DNA from 4 places in the Streptomyces sp. NPDC047022 genome. Region 2 is predicted to be linked to each of the others. Evidence: riboswitches for the same ligand, from Rfam matches in the RefSeq annotation. Region 2 holds a riboswitch; each other region holds the start of a gene.

The links. Region 2 has a riboswitch for cyclic di-AMP ahead of ABZ845_RS07625 (transglycosylase family protein). Riboswitches for the same ligand answer to the same signal wherever they lie in the genome.
Positions count from the first base shown of each region.
Region 1: linked by a shared signal. The riboswitch ahead of ABZ845_RS22835 (M23 family metallopeptidase) and the one ahead of ABZ845_RS07625 (transglycosylase family protein) in region 2 are both predicted to bind cyclic di-AMP.
Region 3: linked by a shared signal. The riboswitch ahead of ABZ845_RS10145 (NlpC/P60 family protein) and the one ahead of ABZ845_RS07625 (transglycosylase family protein) in region 2 are both predicted to bind cyclic di-AMP.
Region 4: linked by a shared signal. The riboswitch ahead of ABZ845_RS13925 (C40 family peptidase) and the one ahead of ABZ845_RS07625 (transglycosylase family protein) in region 2 are both predicted to bind cyclic di-AMP.

Region 1 covers NZ_JBEYVV010000024.1:49,246-53,009, forward strand. The annotation lists gene ABZ845_RS22825 (HPr family phosphocarrier protein) at 73-354, shown strand; gene ABZ845_RS22830 (GntR family transcriptional regulator) at 629-1,309, opposite strand; gene ABZ845_RS22835 (M23 family metallopeptidase) at 1,511-2,251, opposite strand; cyclic di-AMP (ydaO/yuaA leader) riboswitch at 2,264-2,436, opposite strand; gene ABZ845_RS22840 (pitrilysin family protein) at 2,666-3,764, opposite strand, start outside.
Region 2 covers NZ_JBEYVV010000004.1:204,549-208,312, forward strand. The annotation lists gene ABZ845_RS07615 (cytochrome P450) at 1-441, shown strand, start outside; gene ABZ845_RS07620 (transglycosylase family protein) at 586-1,638, shown strand; cyclic di-AMP (ydaO/yuaA leader) riboswitch at 1,835-2,002, shown strand; gene ABZ845_RS07625 (transglycosylase family protein) at 2,007-2,681, shown strand; gene eno (phosphopyruvate hydratase) at 3,003-3,764, shown strand, end outside.
Region 3 covers NZ_JBEYVV010000006.1:189,273-193,036, forward strand. The annotation lists gene ABZ845_RS10135 (hypothetical protein) at 24-332, shown strand; gene ABZ845_RS10140 (SsgA family sporulation/cell division regulator) at 405-764, shown strand; gene ABZ845_RS10145 (NlpC/P60 family protein) at 867-2,069, opposite strand; cyclic di-AMP (ydaO/yuaA leader) riboswitch at 2,077-2,252, opposite strand; gene ABZ845_RS10150 (helix-turn-helix domain-containing protein) at 2,557-3,249, opposite strand; gene ABZ845_RS10155 (MarR family transcriptional regulator) at 3,417-3,764, shown strand, end outside.
Region 4 covers NZ_JBEYVV010000010.1:111,583-115,346, reverse strand. The annotation lists gene ABZ845_RS13935 (ATP-dependent Clp protease proteolytic subunit) at 1-555, shown strand, start outside; gene ABZ845_RS13930 (hypothetical protein) at 563-868, shown strand; cyclic di-AMP (ydaO/yuaA leader) riboswitch at 1,209-1,404, shown strand; gene ABZ845_RS13925 (C40 family peptidase) at 1,408-1,881, shown strand; gene ABZ845_RS13920 (DUF6328 family protein) at 1,983-2,519, shown strand; gene ABZ845_RS13915 (ATP-binding protein) at 2,919-3,377, opposite strand; gene ABZ845_RS13910 (helix-turn-helix transcriptional regulator) at 3,623-3,764, shown strand, end outside.

The DNA.
Region 1 (3,764 bases), on a different contig from region 2:
CCCCTTCCTGGGCGCGCTGCACATATGGAACACTGGTCTAGACAACCCTGAACACCTGAAGGGCAGCATCACATGGCTGAGCGCCGCGTCAACGTCGGCTGGGCCGAGGGCCTCCACGCCCGCCCCGCCTCCATCTTCGTCCGGGCGGCCACGGCCTCCGGAGTTCCCGTGACCATCGCCAAGGCCGACGGCAACCCCGTGAACGCCGCGTCCATGCTCGCGGTCCTCGGTCTGGGCGCGCAGGGTGGCGAGGAGATCGTCCTCGCCTCGGACGCGGAGGGTGCGGACGCCGCTCTGGACCGTCTCGCCAAGCTGGTCGCGGAGGGGCTCGAGGAGCTTCCCGAGACCGTCTGATCTGCCTTTCGGGCGTCTTCGGGCGCCCTGGGGAGCCCTCGGGCGTCCCCCCACGGCTCAGCCGCGTCGGCCCACGGGAAGGCGCGGCTTCGCCGTATGCGCGGCACGCAATTCGGCGGCGCACGGAGGAAGGCACAAAAGCGCGCGGCACGCGAAAATCACGCCACCCGTTTTCCCGGGCACACGGAAATAAAGACATCCGGAAGAGCCGCTCACCGAATGCCGCCGCGAATACCTCTCTTTGTATACGGCGCCCGCGTTAATGCCGGAGTCCCTACATGTTTACGGGGTGTTTCGAAGTCCTCACGCGGTCGGCGCCGCCCGCCCGGCCGGGGAAGCGCAGCCGGTGCGCCGCGGTCGTCCGTTCGGCGTGGAGAGCCATGATCGCCCGGGCGCGCTCGCCGTCGCCGCGTGCGACGGCGTCCACGATGGCGCCGTGCTCCGCCCAGGACTCCAGGGGGCTGAGCGGCGCCTCCACGACGTACATCCAGGCGATCTTATGCCGCAGCTGGGCGAGCGCGGAGGTCAGCGCGGGGCTCGCGCTGGCCTGGGCGAGCGTCTCGTGGAACCAGGCACCCAGCGAGCGCAGATCCTCGCCGCCGCCCCTCCTGGCCCGCTCCTGACCCAGTCTGACCAGGCCGCGCAGGACCTTGAGATGGGCCTCCGTGCGGCGCTGCGCGGCCCGCGCGGCACCGAGCGGCTCCAGGAGTAACCGCATCTCCAGGAGGTCGCCGCCCTCCTGATCGGTGGGTTCCGCCACGCACGCGCCGGCGTGCCTGCGGGTGACCACGAAGCCCTCGGCCTCCAGTGTGCGCAGCGCCTCGCGCACGGGGACGCGGGAGACGCCGTACCGGCGCGCGAGAAGCTCCTCGGTGAGCCGGCTGCCGCGTGCGTGGACACCCGAGACGATGTCGTCACGGATCGCCGTGCATACCGCGTGCGCCGGAATACGCATGTCCGACCTCCGCCTTAATTCCCGCGAAACGTCGCCGATCGGCGTGTGTTCAACCGACTCTATTGCAGCGGAGCGGAATTTCCGACGGCGGGCCGGAATCCATGGATATTTTTTGGACAAACAGCGGTTCGAAACGACAACGGCCCCGGCACTGAGCCGGGGCCGCCGCGGTACGGCACACGGTGCACGTACGAACGTTCGTCAGACGTTCACGCCGTGCGACCGCAGGTAGGCGACGGGGTCGATGTCCGAGCCGTACTCGGGGGACGTACGGGCCTCGAAGTGCAGGTGCGGCCCGGTGGTGTTTCCCGTGGCTCCCGAAAGCGCTATCCGGCTGCCCGGGGTGACCCGCTGCCCCACCGAGACGCCGATGGACGAGAGATGGCCGTACTGGGTGTAGGAGCCGTCGTTCATCCTGATGACGATCTGGTTGCCGTACGCGCCGCCCCAGCCCGTCTCGACGACCGTGCCGGCGCCCACGGCGTGCACGGGGGTTCCGGTGGCGGCGTGGAAGTCGATGCCGGTGTGGGCGCCGGAGGACCACAGGGATCCACCGGTGCGGTAGCCCGTGGAGACATAGGAGCCGTAGATCGGCGCCACGAAGGTGTTCAGGCGGCGGCGCTCGGCCTCGCGGGCGGCGCGCTCCTTGGCCTCCCGCTCCTTGGCGGCCAGCTTGCGCGCGGCCTCCTCGGCCTGCTTCCGCTCGGCTGCCTGCTTCTGGGCGGCGGCCTGGGCGTCGATCTTGTCGGCGACCGAGTCCCCGAGAGCGACGGCCCGCATCAGACCGGTCTGCTCCACGGGAGCGCCGGCGGCGAGCGCCGGCGCGGACAGCGTGCCGATGACGCCGGTGGTGGTGAGTGCCGCGACGCCCACGGCGTTCGCGGTCGTACGCCTCATGCTGCTGGGACGACGGTGCTTCCCGGTGGCGCAGGTGAACGCCATGAAGTGGCTGGTCCTTTCCTTCCCTCTCGCCTACCGGGTTAGCTGACGGGTTCGGAGCAGGAAGGTCTCCTACGGGCTTGCGCCCGATTCACCCCAGGGACATGGGCGCCTCCGGTCGCGAAGGCGCAGGGTGGGTCCCCGGCTCCCCTGGCTCGCGCCGTACGGGGACTCGGCGATGGCTGTCCGGTGCCGCGGGTGCGGCGCACTGCCTGACGGACAGCCCGGACGACGCTAGAAGGACCGTCTTTCCAACACCAAACCGGCAGCGGTGTTTGTAGCGCATCCCACAGGGCAGACAGGCAACCTCGCGGCAATACGGACAAACACACGGGGCCGGGGCCCTGGTGGTGAAAAGACCGCCAGGGCCCCGGCCACGCGCCCCGCGGGGCGCCGCCGAGCGTGCGTGGTGTCCTGCTACTCCGCGGGTACGACGCTCACTTCGCCGATGCCCAGTTGCCTCACGGGCTCCTCGATATGCGCGGCATCGCCGACGAGGACGGTCACCAGACGGTCCACGGGGAACGCGTTCACGACGGCTGCCGTCGCCTCCACCGTGCCGGTGGCCGCGAGTGCCTGATACAGCGTCGCCTGGAAGTCGTCCGGAAGGTGCTGCTCGACCTGGTCGGCGAGCGTGCTCGCGACGGCGGCGGCCGTCTCGAACTTCAGCGGTGCCACGCCGACCAGATTCTGCACGGCGACATCGCGCTCGGCGTCCGTCAGGCCCTCGGCCGCCAGCGTGCGCAGTACCTTCCAGAGGTCGTCGAGCGCCGGACCGGTGTTCGGCGTGTCGACGGAGCCGCTGATGGCCAGCATCGCGGCGCCCGTGCCGTCGGGCGCGGAGCGCAGCACCTGACCGAACGCCCGCACCCCGTAGGTGTAGCCCTTCTCCTCGCGCAGGACCCGGTCCAGACGCGAGGTGAGGGTCCCGCCCAGACAGTAGGTACCGAGCACCTGGGGGGGCCACACGCGGTCATGCCGGTCGGCTCCGATCCGGCCGATCAGCAGCTGCGTCTGGACGGCTCCGGGGCGGTCCACGATGATCACTCGGCCGGTGTCGTCCGCCGTCACCGGCGGCACGGGACGCGGGCCGGCGGGGGCTCCCGTCCAGGCGCCGAGGGTGTCCGCGAGCAGCTCGTCGAGGTCGATCCCGGTGAGGTCCCCGACCACGACCGCGGTGGCGGTCGCCGGGCGGACATGGCGCTCGTAGAAGGCGCGGACGGCGGCGGAGTCGATGCGCGAGACCGTCTCCTCGGTGCCCTGGCGCGGGCGCGACATGCGCGAGGACGCCGGAAACAGCTCCTTGGAGAGCTCCTTCGCGGCACGCCGGGCCGGGTTGGCGGTCTCATGGGGGATCTCGTCGAGGCGGTTGCGCACCAGGCGGTCCACCTCGCTGTCCTCGAACGCCGGCGACCTCAGGGCGTCGGCGAGCAGCCCGAGTGCCTTCGGCAGGCGGGAGACCGGCACTTCGAGGGACAGGCGCACGCCGGGGTGATCGGCGTGCGCGTCGAGGGTG
Region 2 (3,764 bases):
GAACGCGGCCTCCTCGAGACCGGCGTCGAGGAACTCCTGCGCTACGACGGCCCTGTCGAACTGGCCACCTGGCGGTTCGCCACACAGCCGCTCACCATCGGCGGTCAGGACATCGCCCCAGGGGACCCGGTACTGGTCGTGCTCGCAGCCGCCGACCGGGATCCGGCGCGGTTCGCCGACCCGGATGTCCTCGACCTCTCCCGCCGGGACAACCAGCACCTGGGATACGGACACGGCATCCACTATTGCCTCGGCGCCCCGCTCGCCCGTCTGGAGGGCCAGACCGCGCTCGCCACGCTGCTCACCCGCCTCCCGGACCTGCGCCTCGCCGTGGAACCGGCCGATCTGCGCTGGCGCGGCGGGCTCATCATGCGTGGACTGCGCACGCTCCCCGTGGAGTTCGCACCGGTGGCGAACACGCCGACGGTCGCAGAAAGCTGACGGCATATCAGTAATGTGATCTTCACGTTATCTACGCTGCATTAACTTGTGACAAGCAGGTGTCTGCGGTTACGTTCACGCAGCAACGCGGCGGCATGCCACAACCGCCACGTTGGCCACTGCTGTCGTGTGAAAGGCAACCGCATGCTCTCCGGGAACGGTCGTCACCGTCGCCCCCGTCAGGCTCCTGCCATCCTCGTCGCGGCAGGAGTGACCGGCTCCGCGATCGCGATCCCACTCCTGGGTGCCACCGGCGCGAGCGCCGCCAGCGGCTCCACGTGGGACCAGGTCGCGCAGTGCGAGAGCGGCGGTTCCTGGAGCGCCGACACCGGAGACGGCCACTACGGCGGGCTCCGGCTGACGTTGCAGGACTGGGACAAGTACGGCGGCCTCGACTACGCCGCCAGCCCCGACCAGGCGAGCCGTTCACAGCAGATCGCCGTCGCCGAGAAGATCCTCGCCGACCGGGGCGTCTCCGCCTGGCCCGGCTGCGGGCGCTCCTCCGGCCTGAACGAGGACTCCGGCTCCGCCGACGTCGTCACGGGCCTCGCGAACGACCTGTCCGGCGGCTCCCGCTCCGGCCATGGCGCGGATTCCGGCTCCGGCATGGACTCCGGCATGGACTCCGGCATCGACTCGGGCCTGTCCGACTCGTCCGGCTCATCCGGCTCGTCCGGTGCATCCGGCTCGCCCAACTCGTCCGACTCGTCTGCTTCGGCGACCCCGGCACCGTCCTCGCCCGCCTCCCCCTCCGGCTCCTCCTCGCCGGACGGAACTCCGGACGGCGCCCAGGCGGGCTCCGGTACCGGCGGCTCCACCGCCCCCGCGACGAAGCACGACGAGTCGGACAAGTCCGGCCGCGACGACTCCTCTTCGGAGGCCGGCGGGGACAAGACGCCGGGCGCCGGACGCCATCGCGGCGGCAGTGCCGAGGATGGCGCCGAGGGCGGCCGTACGGGCGACTTGTCAGGCCGCCATGCCTCCCGTGACTCCGGTGCCGCGCGTGACACGGCCGATGACGCCTACACCGTTCGCCCCGGAGACACCCTGTCGGCCATCGCCGACTCCCTTGACCTCAAGGGCGGATGGGCCGAGCTGTACGAGGCGAACAAGCGAACCGTCGGCGCCGACCCCGACCTCATATTCCCCGGCCAGAGCCTTGCGCTCGACGCCGAGCCGACCCCGGGCCATTCCTGAACTGCTGCCGCGAAGCCGGGAGTTCACGCCCCGCTTCGCGATGAATGTCCGGTTTGGTGAGAGTGAGAGATGAGTCTCATTGGCCCTGATCGTCTTTGGTTTTCGGACGATCGCCTGCTTACGGTCGTCTCGCTCGCCACAGCGGGCCCCAGCGTCGCAACGCCGAATCCTGCCAGCGGCCGCGTGGGAACAGTCGTCGCGTCAAGCGCCGTAGGCAGGAGCGGGGGACCCAAGGTAAGTGCCGCGCCCGGATGATGACCGGGGGCGGCTTGGGGTGGAGCCGCGCACTCATGGGGTGCGCGGCCGGGCAACTCAACCGGCCCGAACCCGACAGCTCACCTCGCAGGCGTCGGTGAGGGGATCGAACCATGCTGTGTTCCGGCAAGGGCAAGCACCGTCGTCCGTCCAAGGCCGTTCGTGCCGTCACGCTCGCCGGCGTCACCGGTGCCGCCGTCGCCGCCCCGCTGCTCGCGGCCGGCAGCGCCTCGGCCGCCACCGCCGCCCAGTGGGACACCGTCGCCCAGTGCGAGTCCGGCGGCAACTGGTCCATCAACACCGGCAATGGCTTCTACGGCGGCCTCCAGTTCACGAACTCCACCTGGGCCGCCTACGGTGGCACCGCCTACGCCTCCCGCGCCGACCTGGCCACCAAGGCGCAGCAGATAACCGTCGCCGAGAAGGTCCTCGCGGGCCAGGGCAAGGGCGCCTGGCCGGTCTGCGGCAGGGGCCTGTCCAGCACCCCGTACACCGGTGCCGCCGCCGCCCCCTCCGCCGCCAAGAAGGCCGCCCCCCGCCCCGCCGAGCAGAAGGCCTCCCGCTCGGCCGCGCGTCCGGCGGCTCCGCACAAGACCGTCACCACCCCGTCCGGTCAGAAGGTCGAGAAGGGCGACGGCGAGTACAAGGTGGTCAAGGGCGACACCCTCAGCGCGATCGCCGAGAAGCACCATGTGCAGGGCGGCTGGAAGAAGCTGTTCGAGCTGAACAAGGACATCATCAAGGACGCCGACCTCATCTTCCCGGGTCAGCAGCTGCACCTGAAGTGACAGGAATCCGGTAGTCCGCTCACAGTGTCCTCCCAGATGTGACCCCCACCGTGGGGGTCACCGTGAGGCCTCCCCGTCCCCACGGGCTCCCCGCTCCGGTGCGCGTTCCCCCCGTACCCACCGGAGCGGGGTCTTTTCGCTTCCGCGACCCGCACTCTTCACCGAGATTTCCCCGGTCTTCCCTCCCTCTTTGTTCCGCTGTGAAACAATGTGGACCGTCACCCTGTCCACGGGACGGTCGGTCGGCCGACCGCCGGTCCGGGGCGGATAGGCTCTAGTCGCAAAGTGCGCCGCACTCTCAGCGTCACATCCAAGAAGGAGATGCTCGTGCCGTCCATCGACGTCGTCGTAGCCCGGGAAATCCTGGACTCCCGAGGTAACCCCACGGTCGAGGTCGAGGTCGGCCTCGACGACGGCAGCACGGGTCGTGCCGCCGTTCCGTCCGGTGCCTCCACCGGCGCCTTCGAGGCCATCGAGCTCCGTGACGGCGACCCCAACCGCTACCAGGGCAAGGGCGTCGAGAAGGCGGTCCTCGCCGTCATCGAGCAGATCGGGCCGGAGCTCGTCGGATACGACGCCACCGAGCAGCGCCTGATCGACCAGGCGATGTTCGACCTGGACGCCACCGACAACAAGGGCTCGCTCGGCGCCAACGCCATCCTCGGCGTCTCCCTCGCCGTCGCCCACGCGGCCTCCGAGGCCAGCGACCTCCCCCTCTTCCGCTACCTGGGCGGCCCGAACGCGCACCTGCTGCCGGTACCCATGATGAACATCCTGAACGGCGGCTCGCACGCCGACTCCAACGTGGACATCCAGGAGTTCATGATCGCCCCGATCGGCGCGGAGTCCTTCTCCGAGGCCCTGCGCTGGGGCACCGAGGTCTACCACACCCTCAAGAAGGTGCTGAAGACCAAGGGTCTTTCCACCGGCCTCGGCGACGAGGGCGGCTTCGCCCCGAACCTCGGCTCCAACCGCGAGGCCCTGGACCTCATCCTCGAGGCCGTCAAGCAGGCCGGGTACGTGCCCGGTGAGCAGGTCGCCCTCGCCCTGGACGTCGCCGCCTCCGAGTTCTACAAGGACGGC
Region 3 (3,764 bases), on a different contig from region 2:
TGGCACGTCACAGGGAGATGATTATGAACAGGTTCGTCAGGCGCGTTCCGGCCGCTGTCGCTTCCGCGCTGATCGTGGGCGGAGCCGTTCTCGGCGCCGGTGGTACGGCGTCGGCGGCGACGTCCGGACCTGTAGACCGGGCCTCGGTCGTCAGCCACGAGGACCACGGCGTCCGCAGTGGCAAGCCCGCCGCGTACCAGGAGGGACAGTTCCGCTGGGACGGTCACCGCCTCTACGTCTGGAACCACGGCTGGTGGAAGGACGTGACCCCGGTCCGGAACGGCAGCGTCGACCTCTGGATCGTGGACCAGCTGCTGACCGCCCAGCACTGACGGACCGTGAAAGCGTCGAGAGCCGTGGCGTACGAGCTGCCCGTACGGCTCGTCCTGTCACGTGAGCTGTCCATGCCGTTGTCCATGGAACTCCACTACGAGGCCGGGGACCCCTACGCCGTCCGCGCCGTCTTCGAGACTGGCGGCGGCACGGACGGCGCGGTGGTCGAGTGGTTCTTCAGCCGCGACACGCTGACCGAGGCCCTGCGGGGGCACGCGGGTCATGGAGACGTCCGCATGTGGTCGGGCGACGGACTCGGCAGGGATGTGCTCTACATCGCCCTCAGCCCGCCGGCGGGTTCGGTCCTGCTCGAACTCCCGGCGGACGGCGTGGAATCCTTCCTCGGCGAAACGCGGCTCATGGTGCCGCCCGGGTCCGAGCCGGAGCACTTGGACCTGGATGCGGAGCTGGCGCATCTGCTGGCGGGCTGAACCCCGGATGTCAGCTCCTGGCCGGAAGACGCCCGAGCTCTGGTACAACGCAGAACTCGGGCGGCCGTCCGGCTTCACCCGGAAGACGCTCGCCGCCGTCACTCAGGCCGGCCGTACCACGCTGTGGATGATCGACTCACCGCCGTAGTAGATCGACTCCTCGCGGACGTATGCGCCGGGCTTCGGAGCGTGGATCATCATGCCGTTGCCGATGTAGATGCCGACGTGGCTGATGTCGTCGTAGAAGAAGACGAGGTCACCCGGCTGCGCATTGGCCAGGGAAACCGTGGTGCCCACGTTGACCTGGTCGTACGTGGTCCGCGGCAGATTCACGCCCGCAGCCCTCCAGGCGGCCGAGGTGAGGCCGGAGCAGTCGTAGGAGCCGGGACCGGTGGCGCCCCAGACGTACGGCTTGCCGATCTGCGCGCGGGCGAAGGCGAGCGCCTTTGCGGCCTTGGCGGTGTACGAGGAGTCCGAGGACGAGCCGGTCGAGCCCGTCGAGCCCGTCGAACCGGTCGAACCCGTAGAGGTCGTCGAGCCGGAAGAACCGGACGAGCTCGAGGATCTCGCGGCGGCGGCTTTCTGCGCCGCCTCCGCGGCCGCCTGCTCTTTCGCGAGCTCCGCGGCCTTGCGCGCGGCCTCCTCCTGCTTCTGCTTCTCGATCGCGGCGAGCCGGGCCTTCTCCTGCGCCGTCAGCTCGGAGAGCAGTTGGCGAGCCGAGGCGAGCTTCTGCTGCACGGCGGCCTTCTCGGTCTTCAGCTCGTTCTGCGACGCGGTCAGCGTCTGGAGGCTCTTGGCGGCCTCCTGCCGCTGCTTCATGGTCGCCGACTGCTGGGTGACGTAGTCGTCGACCGCGCCCTTTTCCCGTGAGGTCAGCCTGCCCATCAGCTGGGTCTGGTCGAAGTAGTCCTGCGGCGAGTTCGCGAGGAAGAAGGTGGCGGTGTCGGGCGCGGCGGCCCCCGTCCGGTACTGGGCGGCGGCGAACGTACCCAGTTCCTCACGCGCCTTGTTGAGCTTCTCCGTGCGCCGGGCGACGTCGTCCAGCAAGGTGTCGACGCTCTTGCGCTGCTTGTCGGCCTTCTCCTTGGCCTCGTTGTACTTGTCGGTAGCCGACTCCGCCTGGTGGTACAGGTCGTCGACCTTCTTCTCGACCTCCTCGACGCTCGGCTTTCCGTCGGAGGAGGGGGCGGCGTTGGCGGTCTGGGACAACAGGGCCACGGTGGTGAGCGCGGCCGTGGCGATGGCGGGGGTGCGTATGCCCGTTACCAGGGCACTGGCGGGGCGCGACTTGCGATGCGACGCCAAGGGAGGCGACTCCTTCCATTTTCCGCCTACCGAGTTAGCTGTCGGGTTCGGGCGGGTGGTTCGGAAGGGTTGCCCTACAGCCCAATTCCCCGCGGGAGGCTGGGCCGATTCACCCCAAGGTCGGTTGGGTCCCCGGCTCCGGATGCCGTGAAGGGGGCACGCCGGACTCGGCGGAGGCCGAGCGGCCCGGCGACGTTCGCCGGTGGGTGCCGTACGGCCCGCCCGTGACGGTAGCCAACTGATGTGGCCCCTGTGAAGGTTGGTGGGTGATATGCCCGATACATTTTCGTGACTTCAAGCGGGACTCCTCCGCTGTGTCGCCCTGTTCGCGGAGCGTGACGCCGCGAGCGGGGCCGCAGTACCGCTCATGCCGTCGGCATTGGAGAGACGGTTCTCGAAGAACCGGCTCCAACGGAATCGGGCCGTGGCCACGAGATATGAGGAACGCGCGGTCGGCTACGAGGCGATCGTTGCCAAGAACGCCTGTTCAGCACTCGGCGCAGGCATCCTCGCGGCACTCGAAGGCGGTGAGGGATTCATCGACCTGCCGGCGAGTGAGCGGGGGCTCGGGGAGTTCATGGGCGCACTGGGCGCGGAACGCGTCGAGCATCAGATGGAGGTGGCGCCGCCAGGCGTTGGGGGCGACGGTGCGGGTCGCCTGGATGATGCCCGCCTGCGACCACATGACGAAGGCGAGGTCCTCGGGAACGACGTCGTCCCGCAGGACTCCCTGCTGCTGGGCGTTGTGGAAGATCTGGTCGGCCAGTTCCTTCGCGCGCTCGACGGACTGGCAACTGACCGCGTGGGTCGGCAGCTTGGACGAGACGAGGTCGTTGAAGGCGCGGTCGCACGCCTGGAGTTCGGCGAACCTCTCCAGGTAGTGGCAGAACCCCTGCCAGGCGTCGTCCATGGCCGCCGCTTCTTCGGCGGCGTCGAGCAGATCGGTGAACTTTGCCGCGAAGAGCTCTTCGACCAGGGCGAGCCGGGTGGGGAAGTGCCGGTAGAGCGTGCCGATGGCGACGCCGGCCTGACGGGCCACGCCCTCGAGCGAGGCGCCCACGCCCTCGACCGCGAACGCGTCGCGGGCGGCGGCCACGATCGCGTCCCGGTTGCGCTGCGCGTCTCGGCGCAGTGGTTTGGCCGGTGCCTCGGGCGCGGGGAGAGCGGAACGGGGGCTCATGTGTCGAGCGTAACATGAGGGCCCCCTCGAAATCGGCGGTGTGCCTCGTATCACCTGATGGGGGAGGGGTCTGTCGCGCCACCGAATGGCGGGAGGCGCAGATCGAGTCGTGGGCGGCCGGGTGCACAGGACTTGTTTCACGCTACATGTAAGTGCATGATGCGGTTATGCATAAGCGGGTTATGGATCCGGCGGCCCCTCAGGTGTCGTCGGAGGACTTGATGACCGCCGTCGAGCAGATGGTCCGGTATGTACGCCACAGCGCCACGGCCGGCGGCCTGAGCGCGGCGGCGTCCTCCGCGCTCGCCCGGCTCGGCCGCGAGGGACCGCAGAGGCTGACCGAACTCGCTCGGGCCGAGAACGCCTCCCAGCCCAACATGACCCAGCTCGTCACGCGCATGGAGCGTGCGGGCCTGGTGCGGCGCGCCGCGGACCGCAGCGACGGCCGCGGCGTGCTGGTGGAGGCCACCGACATCGGCCTCGAGGTGGTCCGGCAGCGGCGGGCCGAACGCGCC
Region 4 (3,764 bases), on a different contig from region 2:
GCGAAGCTGCTGGAGGAGCGCATCGTGTTCCTCGGGACACCGGTCGACGACACATCGGCGAACGATGTGATGGCGCAGTTCATGCACCTCGAATATCTGGATCCGGACCGGGACATCTCGCTGTACATCAACTCCCCCGGCGGTTCGTTCACGGCCATGACGGCCATCTACGACACGATGCAGTACGTCGCCTGCGACGTGGAAACGGTCTGCCTCGGCCAGGCGGCGTCGGCCGCGGCGGTGCTGCTCGCCGGGGGCACGCCTGGCAAGCGGTTCGCTCTTCCCGGCGCACGCGTGCTGATCCATCAGCCCTCCCTGCCGGAGCCGGTGGAGGGGCAGACCAGCGACCTGGTCATCCAGGCCGAGGAGTTGGTGCGCAGCCGGGAGCAACTGGAGGACATACTCGTCCGGCACACGGGGCAGAGCCCCGAGCGGATCGCCGCCGACATCGAACGGGACACGATCCTCGACGCACCGGCCGCGGTGGCGTACGGACTGGTGGACGCCGTCATCCCGAGCCGCAGGGCCGGGCGTACTGCGCCCGGCACGAAGTGAGCCCCGTATGCTGCCGCCCGAACTTCCCCCGCTGCCCGCGCTGACCCGCGCCGAAGGTGAACTGATCGACCGCTACCTCGACGTGGTCGACCTCCTCGGCCGCATCAACCCCGCCCGCTCCGACGGCACCTACAGTGGACTGCGAGCCGCACAGGCCCTGGTGGGCAAGGCGACAGCCCTGCGCGATGCGCTGGCGCTGATGCACCAGCGCGGTGAGAGCGAACTCCACGGTCCCACCCTGGCCCGCGCGTTGCGCGTGCTCGACGGTGAACGCCGCGCGGCCCGGGTGACGGTGCCTCCGGGGGCCGACTGAGGGACCGACATACGATCATCCGCCCTTCTCCCGCCGGGTGTTGACGCGTCCATCGCGACACGAGCGGACCGAATGGTGGACCGTCGCGCGGAGTAGGGGCTTGCGCCGTCCGGGGTCCCGGGCCGGTCGCCCAACGCGTCTGATTCCAGGGCGGGATGAGGCGCTGCGGCGCAGGTCGGAGCCTCGGACGGTCCATCAGCATCCCTCGAACACAGCAGTGTCAGCCCGAACGGGTGAGTGGTGAGTAACGCCACAAACCCCCGATTTCGCTGTGATTTTTCCATACCCGTGGGTGAAGATCCCTTCCTGACGACAAGCCCCCGCCACCGCGGCGGGGCGGTCCGGGCGGACGCCGAGTCCTGCCGCCGCCCGGATGACCGGTCGACAGGAGTGGATCGGCAGGAGTGGAGGACCCAGCAAGGCGGGCCGCCGGAGAGATCCGGGCGGTCCTTGGGGTGAAGCCGCGCGAGCGGCCGGGCTACTTCGCCAGTCCGAATCCGACAGGTCATCCTTCACAGGCGGCTGACGAAGGGTTGCGCATGACTGCGCTCAATCGTGTCCCGTCGCTGCTCACCCGGGCCGGCACCGCCTCGGCCCTCACCCTCGCCGCCGTCGGCGGAAGCATCGTGGTCCCGGGCCTGTCCGGTGACGCCTCCGCCGCGACCGTGGCGTACAAGGCACTCCAGGTCGCGGCGGCCAAGAAGGGGTCCCCCTACCAGTACGGCGCCACCGGGCCGCGTCGCTTCGACTGCTCGGGGCTCACGCTCTACGCGTACAAGAAGGCGGGCAAGAGCCTGCCCCGTACGGCCGCGGCCCAGTACAACCGGACGCACCACGTCTCCGCCTCGCAGCGCAGGGCGGGAGACCTGGTGTTCTTCCATTCGGGCAGGTACGTCTACCACGTCGGCATCTACGCCGGGAAGGGGAAGATCTGGCACTCGCCGAAGACCGGGTCCGTGGTCAGGCTGGAGAAGATCTGGACGAAGAGCGTGTGGTACGGCAGGGTCGGCTGACCCGTCCGGCAGGGTCGGCTGACCCGTCCGGCGGGGTGGCGCGCGCCACGCCGTCACCCCGCCGGAGCGTGAGGCCGGGCGGAAACGGTTACTTGTTCTCCATGGCCGACCGAGCACCCGACCAGACGCGGAACGAGACGCCGCTGGAGCGCGCCGACCGCAACTTCACCGAACTGCTCCAGGAGCTGCGCGTCTCCCAGACCGGGGTGCAGATCCTCTTCGCCTTTCTGCTCACCCTGGCCTTCACGCAGCGCTTCCCGTCCCTGGACACGGTGCAGCGCGCCACGTACGTCAGCACGCTGCTGCTGTCCGTGCTGGCCGCCGCCCTGTTCACCGCGCCCGCCGCGTTGCACCGCACGCTCTTCCAGCAGCACGCCAAGCCGACGATCGTGCGGGTCTCCTCCCGCCTGGCCGCGTTCGGGATGGCGGTACTGACCCTGGCGTTCACGGGGTCCGTGCTGCTGGTGGTGGATGTGTCGCTCGGCCGCGCGGCCGGTCTCGCCGCGGGCGCGGGCACCTTCCTGGTCTGCGTCGGGCTGTGGCTGCTCCTGCCCCGGCTGGTGCGGCGGGCCGTCGTCACACCGCCGGCGGCTCCAGGAGAAGCAGAAGGCCATGAGCCGTCAGGGCACTCCCGGTGACACCTTCCAGGGACCGCGCGATACGGGGCGGTGCGGCCACCGTCCTGGCCGGTCCGTCCAGCAGCGGACCACGACGCGCCGACCGGGGCCACGCGGTGGCGGCGGGCGACACCGACCTGGCGCTGACCCATATGGTCGATGCCGGCCGAGACGCCGGGTCACGCCCTGGTCTGCGCCGTGGTGAGCGCGGGCCCCGGGGGCGCGGTGGTGCCTGGGACGGTGGCCAGGACCGCGGCGACACCCAGCGCGTCACGTCCCCTGGAGCCGGGCGCCCTGCGTCCTGCGATCCCGGTCGCGCACGGCGGCGACGAGGCGTCGCCCGCCGCGGGCGCCTGCCGCGCCCGTCCGCGCCCTGTTGCGCGGCGCCTTCGGCCGGGCGGCACGGCACAGCTCAGGAGTTCAGGGCTCCTGCTGTCCGCCCGCCGTGGCCGAGGGCACCGGAGAGGTCCACGGAAGCTCGATGGAGACGGTTTTGCCGCCCTCCGGTGTGGGCCGCACGTTCAGCGTGCCACCGCGTTCCGCGGTGAGCCAGCGGATGATCACCATGCCGCGGCCGTTGTCCTGCTGCACGGCCGCGGGCAGGCGCTTGGGAAAGCGGGGGTGGCTGTCGGTGACGCCGATGTGCAGTAACTCGTCGCGGTCCAGCGCGATGTCGACCGTGAAGGTGGGCGACTGCCCGAGGGTGTGCTGCACGGCGTTGGTGGCGAGCTCGGAGACGATCAGGCGTACGGTGTCGGCGACTTCGGCATCGCCCGGCAGGCCCCACTCGGTGAGGACGTCGGACACGTACCGCCGGGCTGCTGCGACCGAGGCGGGATCGCTCGGCAGAGTGACGGAGGCTTCCTGGTGGTCTGCCATGGCGACGTCGTCCCTTTCCACGGGACCGGGGTCCGACACGGAGCGGCTGGTGCGCGTAACGGTCCCGGACTGGTGCTGGCGTCAGCCTGCCACCACCGGGGCCCGACTGGGTGCGATCCCTCAAGATATGCATATATCTGTCGCCCGAAGCGGTGAACTCTCCGACGACCGACCGTATTTGCCCGCCTCCCAGGAGCATCCTCTACCGTCGCCGTGACACCGCGCGCCGGGCCGAAGGAGTCGCCATGCAGTACGGACCAGCGGTGCGCCGCCGCAAACTCGGCGCCGAGTTACGGGCTCTGCGCACCCGGGCGGGCCTCACCAGCGGTGAGGCCGCGAGCCTCGTCGGCTGGCACCAGTCGAAGGTGAGCCGGATCGAGACCGGCG